Regions from separate parts of the Devosia neptuniae genome, predicted to be linked through region 1. Evidence: predicted binding sites of a transcription regulator. Region 1 holds the regulator's gene; each other region holds the start of a gene.
What was found. Region 1 encodes LexA, which represses DNA repair genes until DNA is damaged. Its sites were predicted from a motif close to TGTTCNNNNTGTGTTCNG; they were not measured.
Positions count from the first base shown of each region.

Region 2: the regulator LexA is predicted to act here: its motif matches at 3,295-3,312, upstream of N8A98_RS09835 (ImuA family protein).
Region 3: the regulator LexA is predicted to act here: its motif matches at 1,662-1,679, upstream of ssb (single-stranded DNA-binding protein).

Region 1 is NZ_CP104965.1:3,568,039-3,573,274, forward strand. It holds gene moaC (cyclic pyranopterin monophosphate synthase MoaC) at 1-368, shown strand, start outside; gene N8A98_RS20275 (molybdopterin molybdotransferase MoeA) at 365-1,567, shown strand; gene lexA (transcriptional repressor LexA) at 1,676-2,389, shown strand; gene N8A98_RS20285 (YybH family protein) at 2,392-2,769, shown strand; gene N8A98_RS20290 (IlvD/Edd family dehydratase) at 2,819-4,615, opposite strand; gene N8A98_RS20295 (2-dehydro-3-deoxygalactonokinase) at 4,915-5,236, shown strand, end outside.
Region 2 is NZ_CP104965.1:1,438,078-1,443,313, reverse strand. It holds gene N8A98_RS09845 (error-prone DNA polymerase) at 1-930, opposite strand, end outside; gene N8A98_RS09840 (Y-family DNA polymerase) at 927-2,582, opposite strand; gene N8A98_RS09835 (ImuA family protein) at 2,467-3,276, opposite strand; gene N8A98_RS09830 (tellurite resistance TerB family protein) at 3,508-3,948, shown strand; gene N8A98_RS09825 (hypothetical protein) at 3,950-4,495, opposite strand; gene ppa (inorganic diphosphatase) at 4,638-5,171, shown strand.
Region 3 is NZ_CP104965.1:3,668,811-3,674,046, reverse strand. It holds gene uvrA (excinuclease ABC subunit UvrA) at 1-284, opposite strand, end outside; gene N8A98_RS20810 (LysE family translocator) at 512-1,156, opposite strand; gene N8A98_RS20805 (hypothetical protein) at 1,336-1,581, shown strand; gene ssb (single-stranded DNA-binding protein) at 1,845-2,366, shown strand; gene N8A98_RS20795 (diguanylate cyclase domain-containing protein) at 2,726-4,117, opposite strand; gene N8A98_RS20790 (hypothetical protein) at 4,218-4,739, opposite strand; gene N8A98_RS20785 (efflux RND transporter permease subunit) at 4,820-5,236, opposite strand, start outside.

The DNA of each region.
Region 1 (5,236 bases):
AGCCGACAACCATCACGGCGATCATGGGCGGAAGCCTCAAAAAAGGCGACGCCCTGGCCGTGGCCCGTATCGCCGGCATCATGGCCGCCAAAAAGACGTCCGAGTTGATCCCGCTCTGCCATCCGATCCCGCTCACCAAGGTCAGCGTCGACATCTCGGCCGAGAGCGACACCACCATCCGCATTGAAGCCACGGCCGAAACCACCGGCCAGACCGGCGTCGAAATGGAAGCGCTCGTCGCCGCCTCCACCGCCGCGCTGACGCTCTACGACATGGCCAAGGCCATCGACCGCGCCATGGTGGTCACCGACATCTGCCTCCTCGAAAAGTCCGGCGGCAAGTCCGGCGATTTTACGCGCGCGCCATGAGCCTCTTGCCCGTCGAAGACGCCATCGCCGCCATTCTCGCTCGCGTACCCGCCGTGCAGCCCGAAAGCGTCGCCCTGGCCCACGCCAATGGCCGCGTGCTAGCGAAAACCCTGTTCGCCACCCACGACCAGCCCCCGTTCAATGCCAGCGCCATGGATGGCTACGCCGTCCGCGCCGCTGACATCGTTCCCGGCCATCGGCTGACGCTGATCGGCACTTCCCAAGCCGGCGCAGGCTTTTCCGGCAGCGTCGCCGCAGGCCAATGCGTCCGCATCTTCACCGGCGCTCCGGTTCCGTCCGGAGCCGACGCCGTCATCATGCAGGAAGAGGCGACGGTAAACGGCAATCTGGTGAGCTTTGCCGAGCAGCCCAAGCCCGGCCGCAGCATCCGCTCCATTGGTAATGACTTCGCCACCGGCGATGCCCTGATCGAGGCTGGCACCCGCATGGGCCCGATGCAACTGGCCGTGGCTGCCGCCGCCAATGCCCCCAGTCTTACGGTGGCCACGCGCCCGCGCATCGCTCTGCTCGCCACAGGCGACGAGTTGGTGCTGCCTGGCTCGCCACTCGCGCCCGATCAGATCGTTGCCTCCAACAGCTTCGGTCTCGCGCCCATGTTCGCGCCCTATGCCGCGGAGGTCACCGATCATGGTATCGCCCGTGATGACCGCGCCGCCCTGCGCGCCAAGCTCGAATCAATCTTCGCCGCCGAGCCCGATATCCTGATCACCACCGGCGGCGCCAGCGTGGGAGACCACGATATCGTCCAGGAAATTCTGCTCGAACTCGGCGTGACCCTCGACTTCTGGCGCATCAACATGCGCCCGGGCAAGCCACTAATGTTCGGCACCCGCGGCAAGACGCTGATTTTCGGTCTGCCGGGCAATCCTGTCTCGGCCATGGTCACCGCCACCGTCTTCATCAAGCCGGCCTTGCGCAAATGGGTCGGCTATGTCGAACAACCCAACTGGCGCCTGCCTTTGGCTGGCCCCACGCCGCCCAATTCGGCGCGCCGCCACTTCATGCGCGCCCAGCTCGTGCACACACCCACCGGCCCCGAATTGATGCCAATCTCCCAGACCGACAGCGGCCATACCTCGTCCCTGTCAAATGCTGACATGCTGATCATCCAGCCAGAATCCGACCCCGGCGCTCATGCCGGTTCGATTGTGGAATCCATTGAGATCGACGCATTTTGACTGTCGATCCAAGAAAATCGCGATACCGGCGCTGGGGATATTGCGGAACATAACTGGAACACGTATAGTCGTTCTGCCTATGTTCCGAATCCCTGTGGAGGGCCGCCAATGCTGACGCGCAAACAACACGAGCTGCTGATGTTCATCCACGAACGGATGAAGGAAAGCGGCATCCCTCCCTCATTCGACGAAATGAAGGACGCGCTCGATCTGGCGTCCAAATCCGGCATTCACCGCCTGATCACCGCGCTGGAAGAGCGCGGCTTCATCCGCCGCCTGCCCAACCGGGCCCGCGCCCTCGAAGTGGTCAAGCTTCCCGATTCGATGAACCCTTCCCTGGGCGGCCGCAAGGCGCGCTTCGAGCCATCGGTCATCGAGGGCACACTGGGCAAGGTATCCAACCCGCCGGCGCGCCAATCTGTTGGCGACGATTACGCCCGTCCGATCTCGATCCCCGTCATGGGCCGCATCGCCGCCGGCACGCCCATCGAGGCGATCCAGACCCACTCCCACACCATCATGGTGCCCCCCGAAATGCTGGGCGCCGGCGAACACTACGCGCTGGAAGTGCGCGGCGATTCCATGATCGAGGCCGGCATCTTTGATGGCGACACGGTCCTGATCAAAAAGCAGGAATCGGCCAGCACCGGCGAGATCATTGTCGCTTTAGTCGATGATGAAGAAGCCACCCTCAAGCGCCTGCGCCGCAAGGGCAATACCGTCGCCCTCGAAGCTGCTAACCCAGCCTATGAAACCCGGATTTTCCCGCCTGACCGGGTCAAGGTCCAGGGACGCTTGGTGGGGCTGCTGCGGAAGTACTGATAGTGGATCGCGCCACGCCTGAAGCGGTGATGGCAGCTTATGCCGAGCTCATCAACCAGCATGATTTTGAGCTGCTGACATCGTTGATCGATGACGACGCGACCTTTTGGTTCAGCTCTGGCTCCTACCATGGCATGGAGTCAGTGCGAGCCGCCTTCGAGCGGACCTGGCAGCGCTTATCAGACGAAAGATATTGGCTGGAAGACGTCCGCTGGATCGCCAAGGCCGATGCGGCGGCAAGCTGCATCTATAGTTTTCATTGGCAAGCGGTCATCGAAGGGCAACTGGCGCAAGGCAGCGGCAGAGGAACGACCGTTCTCGGCAAGCGAAGAGGCGTCTGGCGCATAGCACATGAGCATTTAAGCGCCTTTCCCGAATAAAAAGGCCCGCTGGTTTAGCGGGCCTTCCTGTTTCTGAGACTTAACGTGCCTAGTGATTATCCCGCGGAATCCCATTGGTCTGGGCAATCCGCTGGTACTTTTCAGCTGGCTTCAAAATAGCGCCGTCGCCGAGCTGGCCGACGATGCCGCGCTGGATTTCCTGCCATGGGGTCTGATGCTTGGGATATTTGTACCCGCCCATCGATTCCAGATCTGCCCGGCGCGTGGCGATTTCCTCGTCGGAAATCAGGATATTGGCCGTGCCGGTATTGAGATCGATGCGTACCCGGTCGCCGGTCCGCAGGATGGCGAGATTGCCACCGGCGGCCGCTTCGGGCGATGCATTGAGGATCGAGGGCGAACCCGAAGTGCCCGACTGGCGGCCGTCGCCGATACAAGCCAGCGCATGGATGCCCTTCTTGATCAGATAATCAGGCGGCCGCATGTTGACGACTTCCGCCGCGCCCGGATAGCCGATCGGGCCGGCGCCGCGCATGAACAGCAGGGTATGTTCGTCGATTTCGAGGGAAGGATCGTCGATCCGGTGGTGGTAATCCTCCGGCCCGTCGAACACCACGGCCTTGCCCTCGAACGCGCCGGGGCTGGCCGGATTGTTGAGATAGCGGTCGCGGAATTCCGAGGAAATCACGCTGGTCTTCATGATGGCGTTGTCGAACAGATTGCCACGCAGCACCAGGAACCCGGCTTCAGCCTTGAGCGGATTGTCGAAGGAGCGGATGACCTTGTCGTCCTGGATCGTGCTGTTGCGGCAGTTCTCGCCGATCGTCTTGCCATTGACGGTCGGCGCGTTCTCACGGATCAGCCCCTGGCCCATCAACTCGTTGACCACTGCCGGCACGCCGCCGGCATGGTAGAAGTCCTCGCCCAGATATTCGCCAGCCGGCTGCATGTTGACCAGCAACGGCACCTTGTGGCCATAGGTCTGGAAATCCTGCAGTTCCAGCTCGACGCCGATATGCTTGGCGATGGCCTGGATATGGATCGGGGCATTGGTCGAACCGCCGATGGCCGAATTGACCACGATCGTATTGATGAAATTGTCTTTGGTCAGGATGTCGGAGGGTTTGAGATCCTCATGCACCATGTCCACGATGCGCTTGCCGGTGCGATAGGCCATTTCCTGGCGATCGCGATACGGCGCGGGAATCGCGGCCGAACCCGGCAATTGCATGCCCAGCGATTCCGCCAAAGAATTCATCGTGCTCGCGGTGCCCATCGTGTTGCAGAAGCCCGTCGACGGCGCCGAAGACGCAACCAGTTCGATGAACTGGGCATAATCGATCTCGCCAGCCGCCATCATCTGGCGGGCCTTCCACACAATAGTGCCCGAGCCGGTGCGCTCGCCCTTGTGCCAGCCATTGAGCATCGGCCCAACCGACAGCGCAATCGCGGGAATATTGACCGTCGCCGCGCCCATCAGCATGGCCGGAGTGGTCTTGTCGCACCCAATGGTCAGCACGACGCCATCCAGCGGATAGCCGTAAAGCACTTCGACCAGGCCCAGATAGGCCAGGTTGCGGTCGAGCCCGGCGGTCGGCCGCTTGCCGGTTTCCTGGATCGGATGCACTGGGAATTCAATGGCAATGCCGCCAGCTTCCCGAATACCTTCGCGCACGCGTTCGGCCAGCACAATGTGGTGGCGGTTGCAAGGCGAAAGATCGGACCCCGTCTGTGCGATACCAATGATCGGCTTGTCCGACTGAAGCTCTTCGCGCGACACGCCAAAGTTCATGTAACGCTCGAGATAGAGCGCTGTCATGTCTGGATTGTCAGGATTATCGAACCAAGCGCGCGAACGCAGCTTCTGGGGCTTGCTGGCAGTCATTTCCTCATACCTCACTGTCCGCGCTGGCGGATCGTGCCTCAACGATTGCAGCTTTCTAGCATGCCCACAGCGGGAGTGAACGGAATTCTGCCGAAAAATCATACTTTTTAGAGGCGCACGAAAAAGCGCTATGCAATGTTCCAAAACGCGTCTGCTCGCTTACCAAATGAGGAGACGAAAACCTGCGACTGGCCTTTGTTCTGTCGCGCCGGCAGCCGCAGATTCTGGCTGGCTCCACCGGCGCTCTACGATTAGGGTCGCGCCGCTGGGATAAGGCATGCGGCTCAGGGGGAGTAATTTTGACTGATATCGTGGATTGGGTCGCCGTTGATTGGGGCACCTCGAACTTGCGCGCCTGGGGCATTGCTACCGATGGCGCGGTGGCGTTCTCGCGCAATTCCCCCAAGGGCATGGGCAAGCTCACGCGCGAGGACTATTCCGCCGCGCTGAGCGAATTGCTCGACGGGGTCGCCAGTACACGCGCCGGCGCCATCGACGTGCTGGTCTGCGGCATGGCCGGCGCCCGCCAGGGGTGGCTCGAAGCCCCCTATCTCGAAGCCCCCACCGATCTGCGCCATCTGCTCGCGGGTGCTGTCCAGCCGGCCATGCCCAACACTCGTT
Region 2 (5,236 bases), 2.1 Mb from region 1:
TTCGCCATCGCCAATGGTTTCTTCGGGGTAATTGTATTTGAGCTGATCGAGCGAAAAATCGATGTGGGCGATGAAGCGCTGCGTTTCAGTGATGGCATTGGAATGTTCAGCAAAGAGGCGGGCCATTTCCTGGGCCGGCTTGAGATGCCGCTCGGCATTGGCGGCCAGGTGCCAGCCGGCGGTTTCGAGGGTCAGATGTTCGCGGATGCAGGTCACCACATCCTGCACCATGCGCCGGTCTGGCTGGTGGTAGCGCACGTCATTGCTGGCCAGCATGGGCGCGCCATGGCGCTTGCCGAGCTCGTTGATGCGGTTAAGCCGTGCCCGGTCATGACCATCGAAACGCACCGAACCGGCAACCCAGATGCGGCCACGCGCCAGCGTGGTCAGCTGTTCCAGCACCTGTTCGGTACGCCCCCAATCATTCTCATCGGGGATGAGGATGAAAAGCTGGCCCTGCGCGTAATTTTCCGTCGGCCCCTGTTCAATGGCCGAGCCGGGGCCGCCGGAGCCGAACAGATCGGCGAAATAGAGTATTGGCTTGCCCTTTTCGCCGCGTTGATTGGCCACGGTCAGCAGCTTGCAGAGCCGGCCATAGGCGAGCCGATTGCTGGGATAGGCGATGATATCGGGCGTGCCATCGGCAAAGCAGAGCCGCACGCCGACCAGATAGCGGAACTCGGGATGGGTGTCCTTGAGATCGCGGGCCACGACATAGCCACGCACCACCCCGGCAAAGCTGTTGCGATCGGTCAGGCCAAACCCGGTATGCCCCAGATGGATGGCGGCGTTCACCAGTTCTTCGGGGTGGGAGCCGCTATGGAGGAAGGAGAAATTGCTGGTCGAGACCAGTTCGGCAAAGGCGGCAGGCTTCGGTCGGGCGCGGGGACGGGGCCGCTCGGTTTGCGGCAGTTGGACGATCTGGCTCATGAGAAAATCCCATGCAGATACCAGCCAATTTTGCTCTGGGTCGGATCGAGCCCTTGCCGGTAAATCCAGAAGCGGTGGCCGTCGGCATCCTCGGCGACATAATAATCGCGCGTCACCGCATCAGGAGCAAACAGCGCGAGGTCGGGAATATAGGGCTTCTGCTCACCCTTTTTGGGCACGTCCTGCGGCACCAATTGCAACCGCTGGCCGCTGCGCCACCATTCGGCGCCCAGCCGTTCGGGGCCGGAGGCCTTGATCAGCTTGTAGCTGACCCGCCGCCAGATCATGGAGGCGGGCAGGCCATCGGGCACTTCGGCATTGATGAGAATGGCTTCGGGCGCCGGCAGCAGGCGCAGCGGCCGGACGATATCGGGCCGGGGGTCAGTTTCACTTTTGCCATGGGCAATGGCCGGTACAAGGCGCGCGGCGCGTTCGGGAATGTGACTGGCCTGAAATTGCGTGCGCAGCACCGCCATGGGTCCCAGCCGGCTGCTCATCCGGTCATGCAGCTGGTCGAGATCCTCGGTCACATCGCGCTGGGTAAAGACCCCCAATTGCGCCGCATCGAGCTCGCCCACCGAGCTTACCGCCAGCCGGATCATGTCGATGCCAAAGCCGGCATCATAGGCGCCTTCCAGCCGTTCCGAACGGTTGGTGAAGAGCTTGGTAATGTGTTCGGGGTCGCGGCTGAGCCGGGCCGAATTGACCGAGAGGGTCATCACCTGATGATCGACGCGATAGAGGAAAAGATGAAAGGCCTGCCCGCCCAGCCCTTCGGTTTCAAGGCGAATGGCCAATTGGATGGCCAGGTCATGGGCGGTCATCAGCACATCGTCCATCAACCCGATCGGGTCGGCGAAACGGCGTTCGGCATAGCGCTCGGCCGGGGGCAGGCGCGGCGTCATGCGCTCTTCGATCTGCCCACAAGCCTGATCGAGCCGCAGCAACAGGCTTGCCCCGAACCTGGCCTGTAGCGGCTTGCGCTCGCGGGTCCGCAATTGGCCGATACTCTTGAGCCCCATCTGGGTGAGCCCGGCAATCTGGGCCGCGTCGAGCCGCAGGGCGGCGGCAGGCAGGGTATCGAGCACAGAATCGAGATCGGGGGGTTCCACCACCTGGCTGCGGGCAAAATGGCTGACGGCCCAGGCCGCCCCGATGGTGGGCGCAATGGCGCCGGAGACGGCATAGCCAAGTTCGCGCAGCCGGGTCAGCAGCATGCGCAGCATGGCCCGCTCGCCGCCAAACAGATGGGCGACCCCGGTAATGTCGAGCACCAGATCGCCATAGGAAGTGACATCGCTCATCACCGCGACCAGCGGGCTGGCATTGGAATGCCAATCGGCAAAATCGGCGAAGGCGGCTTCAAGCAGGGGTCGGTCGAGTTCAAGAACCGTGAGGCCCGGCACCATGGCGCGGGCATCGGCCAGGTTTTGCCCCACGCTCAGCCCCGCCCGGCCGGCTGCGGCATCAATGACGGCAAGCCGCAGGCCGCCCTTGATGCGCTCATACAGCGCCATTGGGCCGGCGAGCTTGCTGTCACGCCGTTTCAGATAATCCGTGGGCCAGGTGGGCAGGAACAGCACGAGGAAGCGGCGCGTCGGCAGCATGCCGGTTTGCAGCCCCATTTGCAGCGTTAAGCGTTGTGAATCCATTTTGCGTCCAGCCTAGAAGCCATTCGGTTTGCTGGGTGAGCAGCACCCCCTTCTCCAATTGCACCCGCCAGCGCAGCGGGCCGGGGGCAAGATGATCGAAGCGTTTGCGGGCGCTGAGCATGGGGGTGAGAAGCCAGCGCAGATGCGCCGCGCTGGCCTCTCTTCCTGTGCCGTAGCGCAGAAGCAGAAACGAGGTGCCCGCACTGGCCGCCCGCATACTCAGGCGGCGGCTGGCGGTGAAGTCGAGGATTTTGGGGTGGTCGGCGATATCGGCGATGACGGCGGCGACGGCCTTGCAGGCCAGGGCCTCCTCGGCGGCCCAGAGCAGTTCCACCATAGTGGTGGGGCGCACCAGGATCAGGGAAGCGGGATCAAAGCCGAAATTGGCGAGGCCCGGCCCATAGGGCAGGCCCATTTCCTGGGCATGTTTGCTCAATTGCAGATAGATGACGGCGAGGCGTTTTTCGCTGAGCAGGCTTTTGGCCTGGGCCAGGGCAAAGCCGAGCGCGGCGCCGCTATTGCGCCGCTCATCGGTGAAAATCTCCTGCAGCAATCCACCCGCCAGGCGCGGAAACCCTTCGCCCGGCTCGGCGGCCAGCATGGTGCGCCGATCGGCCAGCACCGGTTTGCGCTCGATATCGGCAATAGTGTCGCGCAGCGCGGCAAGGCGCTGTTGTCGATCAGGCAAGCTCATGGAGCCGACCTTTCTGTTGTGAACAAAACAGGAACAATTAGACTCCGTTTGGCGGCAGAGTCGAGTCCTTTTTGTTGGAATGGGCTGTGGCGGGACTGCATCAATGCCGGTCAAGACCGCGTGACCCGGACGCCCCGGCCATTGAGAGAATCCCAAGGCCTGCTATCTGTTTGGGGCCTGCCTTCCGGCGCGCACCCGTTTTATCGCCGCGCCCCCAGAGGAGGCCATGCCATGTTCGAGGCCATTACCCGCCTGTTCAACAAGCCGGAAAACGCGCTTTCCGATCACGATCCCAAGCTGGCCGTCGCGGCTTTGCTGGTGCATCTGGCCTCGGTCGATGGGCAGGCCAATGAAGCGGAACGCCGGGCGATCAAGGGCGCGCTGATGGATTATTATAGCCTGGATGAAGCCGCGGTGGACCAGTTGATGGAACAGGCCGCCTTGCGCGATGCCGAGGCCGTCGATTTCTATAAATTCACCTCGGCCCTGTCTTCGCTCGAAGCCGAAGACCGCATCGAGATCATCCGCATGATGTGGATGGTGGTGTTTGCCGACAGCAAGAATCACGAACTGGAAGACAACATGGTCTGGCGCGTCGCCGAATTGATCGGCGTCTCGAGCCGCGACCGCACCATATTGCGCAACCAGATCGGCAAGGCCGAACAGGCCTAGCCTACCAGGCCTTGAATTCCCCGATCGTCTCGATTTCGTCCTTGGCGCAATCGAATGTGCCGGATGTGTCGGCGGCCTCGCGTGCCAGCTCATTGGCATTGTCATTGGCCAGGGCATCGATATAGGCGATGTGGCAGCTATTGCCCTCGGCAAGCTGGGTCACCACCAGCACCTGGCCCTTGTTTTCCCCGCTTTCGGGATCGGCCGTGTGATAGCGCACGATCGTAGCAATCGGCAGCCAGCGGCCGGAGGCATTGGACAGGCGCCATTCCAGCTTTGGCCCCAGTTCGTTGAACGGCCCGAGGGTTTGGCCGCGCGGTTCCTTGTCGATATTGAAGCCATAGCGAATGGAAAAGCGCAGATCGCCCTCGCTGACCAGCATGGGATAGCCCTTGTAGCCGGGGCAGGACCATTGGGTGCCGAAATCGTCGGAATCGAGCACCAGGCATTGGTTGAGATCCAGATCGGTATAGGCGCTGTTGAAGGCGGCATGAGCAGGCGCCGCGAGGAGCAATGGCAGGCAGGCGCCCAGCAAAATCGGCTTCATGGCATTTTCCTTCCGGGGTCAAGTTTTTGCCGCGAGCAACGGGAACAAACAGGATGCAGCCAAACTGGCTTGCTTTTGCGGCCCGTTCTAGGCAACAAAAGCCCCAATTTCGTCCCCCTCGATGAACGGACCTTGAACGCACATGAATATCGACGCGATCCCAATCGGCAAGAACCCGCCCGACGACCTCAATGTCATCATCGAAGTCCCCCTGGGCGGCGAGCCGATCAAGTATGAGATCGATAAGGCTTCGGGCGCCCTCTTCGTCGATCGTTTCCTCTATACGCCCATGCGCTATCCCGGCAATTACGGCTTCGTGCCCCATACTTTGTGTGGCGATGGCGACCCGCTCGACGTCATCGTGATGAATTCGCGTCCCCTGGTGCCCGGCGCCGTGGTGCGCTCCCGCCCGGTCGGCGTGCTGTTCATGGAAGACGATGGCGGCCAGGACGAAAAGATCATCGCCGTGCCGGTTTCCAAGCTCACCCGCATGTATGACAATATCCTCGATATCGAGGATTTCCCCGAAATCCAGCTCGAGCGGGTCAAGCACTTCTTCACCCATTACAAGGATCTCGAGCCCGGCAAATGGGCCAAGATCGACCGGATCGGCAATCTGGCCGATGCGCGCAAGGTGATCCTGGATTCGATCGAACTGGCCAAGACGCAGAAATAGGCTTTGGCACTGAGACGGGGGCCTCGTTGCCCCCGTCATATCCTCGCCCAATCCATGCGGCATGT
Region 3 (5,236 bases), 100 kb from region 1:
GTTTTCTGCTCGATGGAAATCGCCGGCGACAGGCCCTCGATATGCTCGACATCGGGCTTCTGCATCATTTCGAGGAATTGCCGCGCATAGGCGCTCAGCGACTCCACATAGCGACGCTGCCCTTCGGCATAGATGGTGTCAAAGGCCAGCGAGGACTTGCCGGAGCCGGACAGCCCCGTCATCACGATCAGGCTGTCGCGCGGCAAGCGGACGTCGATGCCCTTGAGATTGTGCTCGCGGGCGCCGCGCACGACGATCTCTCGGTTCTGGCTGGGCTTTTGCATCATTGTCGGACGTCCATGGCTGGCTGCGCCGTGTGGGCACAGGGCGGCAAATTAAATTCGCATCGTTGGGCTGGCAGCTTGCAGAGATAGGAGCCAGCCGCCTTGGCCGCAAGCGGCCATCTTACCGGGCGTTTGAGCGCCGGCGTCACCTTATCGTGTCAGGGCAGGCTTGCGCAAAACGCCTTTCCTTATCGCACAAGAACGTAAAAGGAACAAACTGGATTCGGTCAAGTCCCGACATGGCCGAACACGTCATGCCAGACGGCGAACGCCGCCGCCAGGATGAACAACACGCCAGCGCCCCGGCCGATCCATTGGGTAACCTGCGGGTTGCCGATCAGCGCGTCGCGACCCTTGGCCGCGGCCAGCGCCAGGCCGCCATAGATGAGCATCTGCATCAGCACCGTCATCACGCCCATCACCAGCGCCTGCCGCCAGAGCGGGCCGAATTGCGGCCGGATGAATTGCGGAAACACCGCCACCACGAACATATAGGCCTTGGGATTGAGCAGGCAGGTGATCAATCCCTGCCGGAACGCCACCCAGCTCGAGCGGCTCGGCGCCTTGCCGATATGATCGACCGTGATGGAGCTGCGCACCAGCGTATAGCCGATCCAGGCCATATAGGCTGCGCCGATCAGGATCATTGCCCGGAACACTTCGGCCGGCAACTGCGTCAGCACGCCGACCGCCAACGCGCCAAACAGCGTATGCACCGCGCCGCCCAGCATGATCCCGGCCGTCGCCATGAGGCCCGCCCGCCGGCCGCCGGTCAGCGCATTGGCCAGCACGAAGAACATATCCATGCCGGGCACGATGATGATGCCGAACAGCAGGATAAAGTAGAGCCAGAGCGCCTGGGCGTAGTCCAATCATGGTCTCGCGTGGGGTGAGGAAAGTCCGTGCTGGCTTGGCCGAGCCCTGCTGACAAACTGTGTCAGCAGTGGTCTTGACGGCCGTGTTTCAGTTTGAAATTGGTCAATTTTCAACGTTCGGAATACAAGCGGATTCGCTTGTATGCTGAGTGATACGCACAGGGAGTACGGTGAATATGGATGCTAGTGAGTGGCTTGAAGAGTGGGTCAGCAATAATCTTAACACGCCGCTTTATCACGAGCACAAATCGGCAATGGCCCAAGAAGCGGAGATGTGTCGAGCACAAGCTGATGTCGATGGCATAAGCTCGCAGGCGCTGAACGATGCGGCAGGCGGAGACCTACTGCAGTTTTTGTTCGACCGCCAAATTGCCCTTACTGACTCCGAGGTCCGACGCCAGGTCGAGAAAGAGGGCAATTAAGCCCTATATAGTGCTAGCGGGTACCCGCTAGCACTAAAGCCTTCTATCCCACGCCCACTAGCTTGACTCAAAGCTACGAATGGAACATATAGGGAACAAATGGCGAATTTGGCATCACTCTGTTCAAAACGCCAAGTTTGGCGCGCGGGGCGAAGCAGAGCGGAGTAAGGTCTGGCGATCACGGGGCTTGTCGCCCCGGCAACGAGATATGTGAGCGTCCTGGCGGCACAGCGGCCCGGGACTGAATTGAAAGGATTTTTGCTATGGCAGGCAGCGTCAACAAGGTGATCCTCGTCGGCAATCTGGGTGCCGATCCCGAAGTGCGCAATCTGCCGAGCGGCGGCAAGGTGGTGAACCTATCCATCGCCACCTCGGAGCGCTGGAAGGATCGCACCAGCGGCGAGCAGCGCGAAAAGACCGAGTGGCACCGGGTAGTGATCTTCTCGGAAGGCCTCACCCGCGTGGCGGAAAGCTATCTGCGCAAGGGCAGCAAGGTCTATATCGAGGGCCAGTTGCAGACCCGCAAATGGCAGGACCAGTCCGGCCAGGACAAATATTCGACCGAAATCGTGCTGCAGGGCTTCAATTCGAACCTGACCCTGCTTGATGGGCGCGGTGAAGGCGAGAATGCCGGCGGCGGTGGTGGCGATGGCGGTTTCCGCAGCGCCGACAACAATGGCGGCTTCCGCGGTGCCCGTCCTGCGGGTGGCGGCGGCGCCCAGCGCCCGGCCTCCAACGCCCCGGCTTTCGAGCCCGGCGGCATGGATGATGATATCCCGTTCTGAGGCTAGGCGGGCTTGGTAGGAATTGAGAAGGAGGTCACTGCGGTGGCCTCCTTTTTCTTTTGCTCGGGCGTGGCCACATCCGCCGGGTTCAACCCCTTGATGGGGAGGGCAGGGAGGGGTGACGAGAGCCACGATCTCTGGACTTTATCTTCAGAGGGGCCGAACGACGGTCAGGTCTGGGGACGGCATCTCAGTACCCCCACCTAGCCTCCCCCTGATAGGGGAGGGATCTCTCCACTCTTGGGACTGGATCGAGTCACGATCACAAGGCGGTCCCGCCCCCTATCAGGGGGAGGCTAGGTGGGGGTAACGAGAGCCCCAATCTTGGAGAGGAGCGCCCGCTGAGAGGCTAAGCGCCCCTAATTCACCGTATACGGCATGCCGGTATGAAACGTCCGGCTGGTATTCCGTCCGGCGGCCTTGGCGGCGTAAAGCGCGGTGTCGGCGCGCTTGAACAGGTCGGGGGGCGGGGCGCCGTCGGCGCAGGCTATGCCCACCGAGGCGCTGAGCGCCAGGGATTGGCCCAGCCGCATGAAGGGGCGGCTGATTTCCAGCACGATCTGTTCGGCCACTTCATCGATATGGTTTTTGCCAGCCTGCCCGAGCAGCACCGCGAATTCTTCGCCGCCGATGCGGGCGACGAGTTCGGCGCCGGGGCAGGCGTCGCGCAGGCGCGAGGCGGCTTCCTTGAGGCATTCGTCGCCCAAGGCGTGGCCATAGGTGTCGTTGATCTGCTTGAAATTATCGAGATCGACCAGCAGCAGGGCCCCGATGGGGGCGTGGCCGGAACCGCCATCGAGATCGGCCAGCCGCGCCTGGAACTGGCTGCGATTGGCCAGGCCCGTCATCACGTCGAATTCGGCGAGATAGCGTGTCCGGTCGGCGAGCAGCTTTTCCTCGGTAATGTCCTGCTTCATGCCAAAAATCCGCACGGCCACGCCGTTTTCGGCCTCGACCGTGCCGGTCAGCCGCATCCAGCGCCGACGGCCCAGCACCGTGGTGATTTCTGCATCGAGCGCAAAATCGCTGCATTCGGCAATAGCCTTGGCACGGGCGCGTTCCATGGCCTCGCGCGAGGCCGGCGAATAGCAGGCGACGGTCTCTTCGCGGCTCACCTTGGCGCCGCGGGGAAATTCGAACAGGTCGTAGACGCCGTTGCTCCATTGCAGGCTGTTGTCGCTGAGATCGCATTCCCAGATGCCGATGCGGGCGGTCTCGGAGGCGCGGTCCACCAATTGCATCTGGCGCCGTCGTATGGCGAGCAGCTCGGCAACGGTCCGCTCGCGCTCGGCCAATTCCGCCTCGAGCCGGGCAATCGTCGCCTGCGCGCGTTGCAGGGCATCGCCGCCAAACACTTCCTGCGCCAGGGCGGCGAGCTGATCGGCCATGGCCGGGCCGCGCGGGCTGGTGTCGAACAGGCTCAGCAGCAAATGGGGGCTATCCTCGCCCAGCGTCAGCGGAATGCCGGCGTAAAACCGCACAAAGCCCGGGGAGCCTTCGGCGGCAATATCGGGAACGATCAGGGGCGTGGTGCGCAGGCCGGCGCGGCGGTGCAGCCCGGCCAGTTCGCCCTCGATTTCGGCGGAGGCGCCCGCATGCCAGAGCACCTGCATGGTCTCGCCGCCGGCCAGGGCCAGCAGGGCACCGTCAATGCCGAGCAATTGGCGGACCCGCTCAAGCCGTGCCTCTAGCGCCGTGGGGCCGCCATCGCCGGTTGGCGGATTGCCCATAGATGCGGCGGATAATTGCATGGGGCGCACGTGCGCTCGTCCTGGGTGTTCAAGTTCTGTCGAACGCTATCTCACACACGGTTAAGACTTCATGCTTTCAACAGCTTGTGATCGCGGCCGATTACTTGCTGAACGGCACTTCGGCGCGCAGATATTCGCCCGTCGCGATATACATGACCTCGAAATTGACGTCGATGGCGTCGGCATTGAGCGCGATCTGCGCGGTGATGCCGATTTCCTTGCCTTCTTCGTCCTGGTCGCGCTCGCGCAGGTTGAAAATCAACCCGCCGCCGCGCTTGAGGCCAACGGCAATGCCGGAGAACGCGACATTGGAGGTCATGGCCGCCTCATAGCGCTTGCTCGCATCGATATAGGCAATGGTGCCATTCATCGAGAGCTGGCTGCCGGCCACGGTGCAGCGGCCGGTGTAATTGACCTTGTCCTGATTGCCTGGCTTGAGCGAGAGGCGGCACACCACCGTCTCGGAATTGGCGCCCGTGACTGTGCCGCGGCCGCGCCATTCCCCGATATAGGATTTGAGCAGTGCCACATCGGCCGGCGCCGCATAGGCGGGCAGGGCGGGGGCGCCCACAATGAGCAGGCCCAGTGCCAGCGCACGCGACAGAGGTCCAAAAAAGGTCATGCAGCAAGGCTCCAGTCAGAAGGCCGAATCATCGTTTCATTCTTGTAATCGGGCGGCAAATTTGCGCGCAAGACGGGGCACTAAGTCGTGCTTGGATTAGGGCGGATAACTTCGGTGGCCGCATCCCCGCTCGGATCGTCGGGCGTCGGATCATGATCGGCCATGCGCACGCGGATACGGCCCAGCGGCTGGAAGAACTTGCCACCCGCCGCCAGCAGAGCCGGCAGGATGAACAGATCCCCGATCAGCGCAAATCCCAGCGTCGAGACGAACAGCGTGCCGAACAGCGCCACCTGCGGCAGGTCTGAGAACACCACGATCATCACACCGGAACAGAGAATGATGGTGGTGGCGACGATGGCGCCGCCGATCCGCTCCAGCGTGTGTTTGACCGCCTCCAGATGGGAGCGCCCTTCCTCCCGCCGCGCATGCAGATAATGCGATAGGAGATGCACCGTATCGTCCACTGCTATGCCGAAGGCGATGGTGAGCGCGAT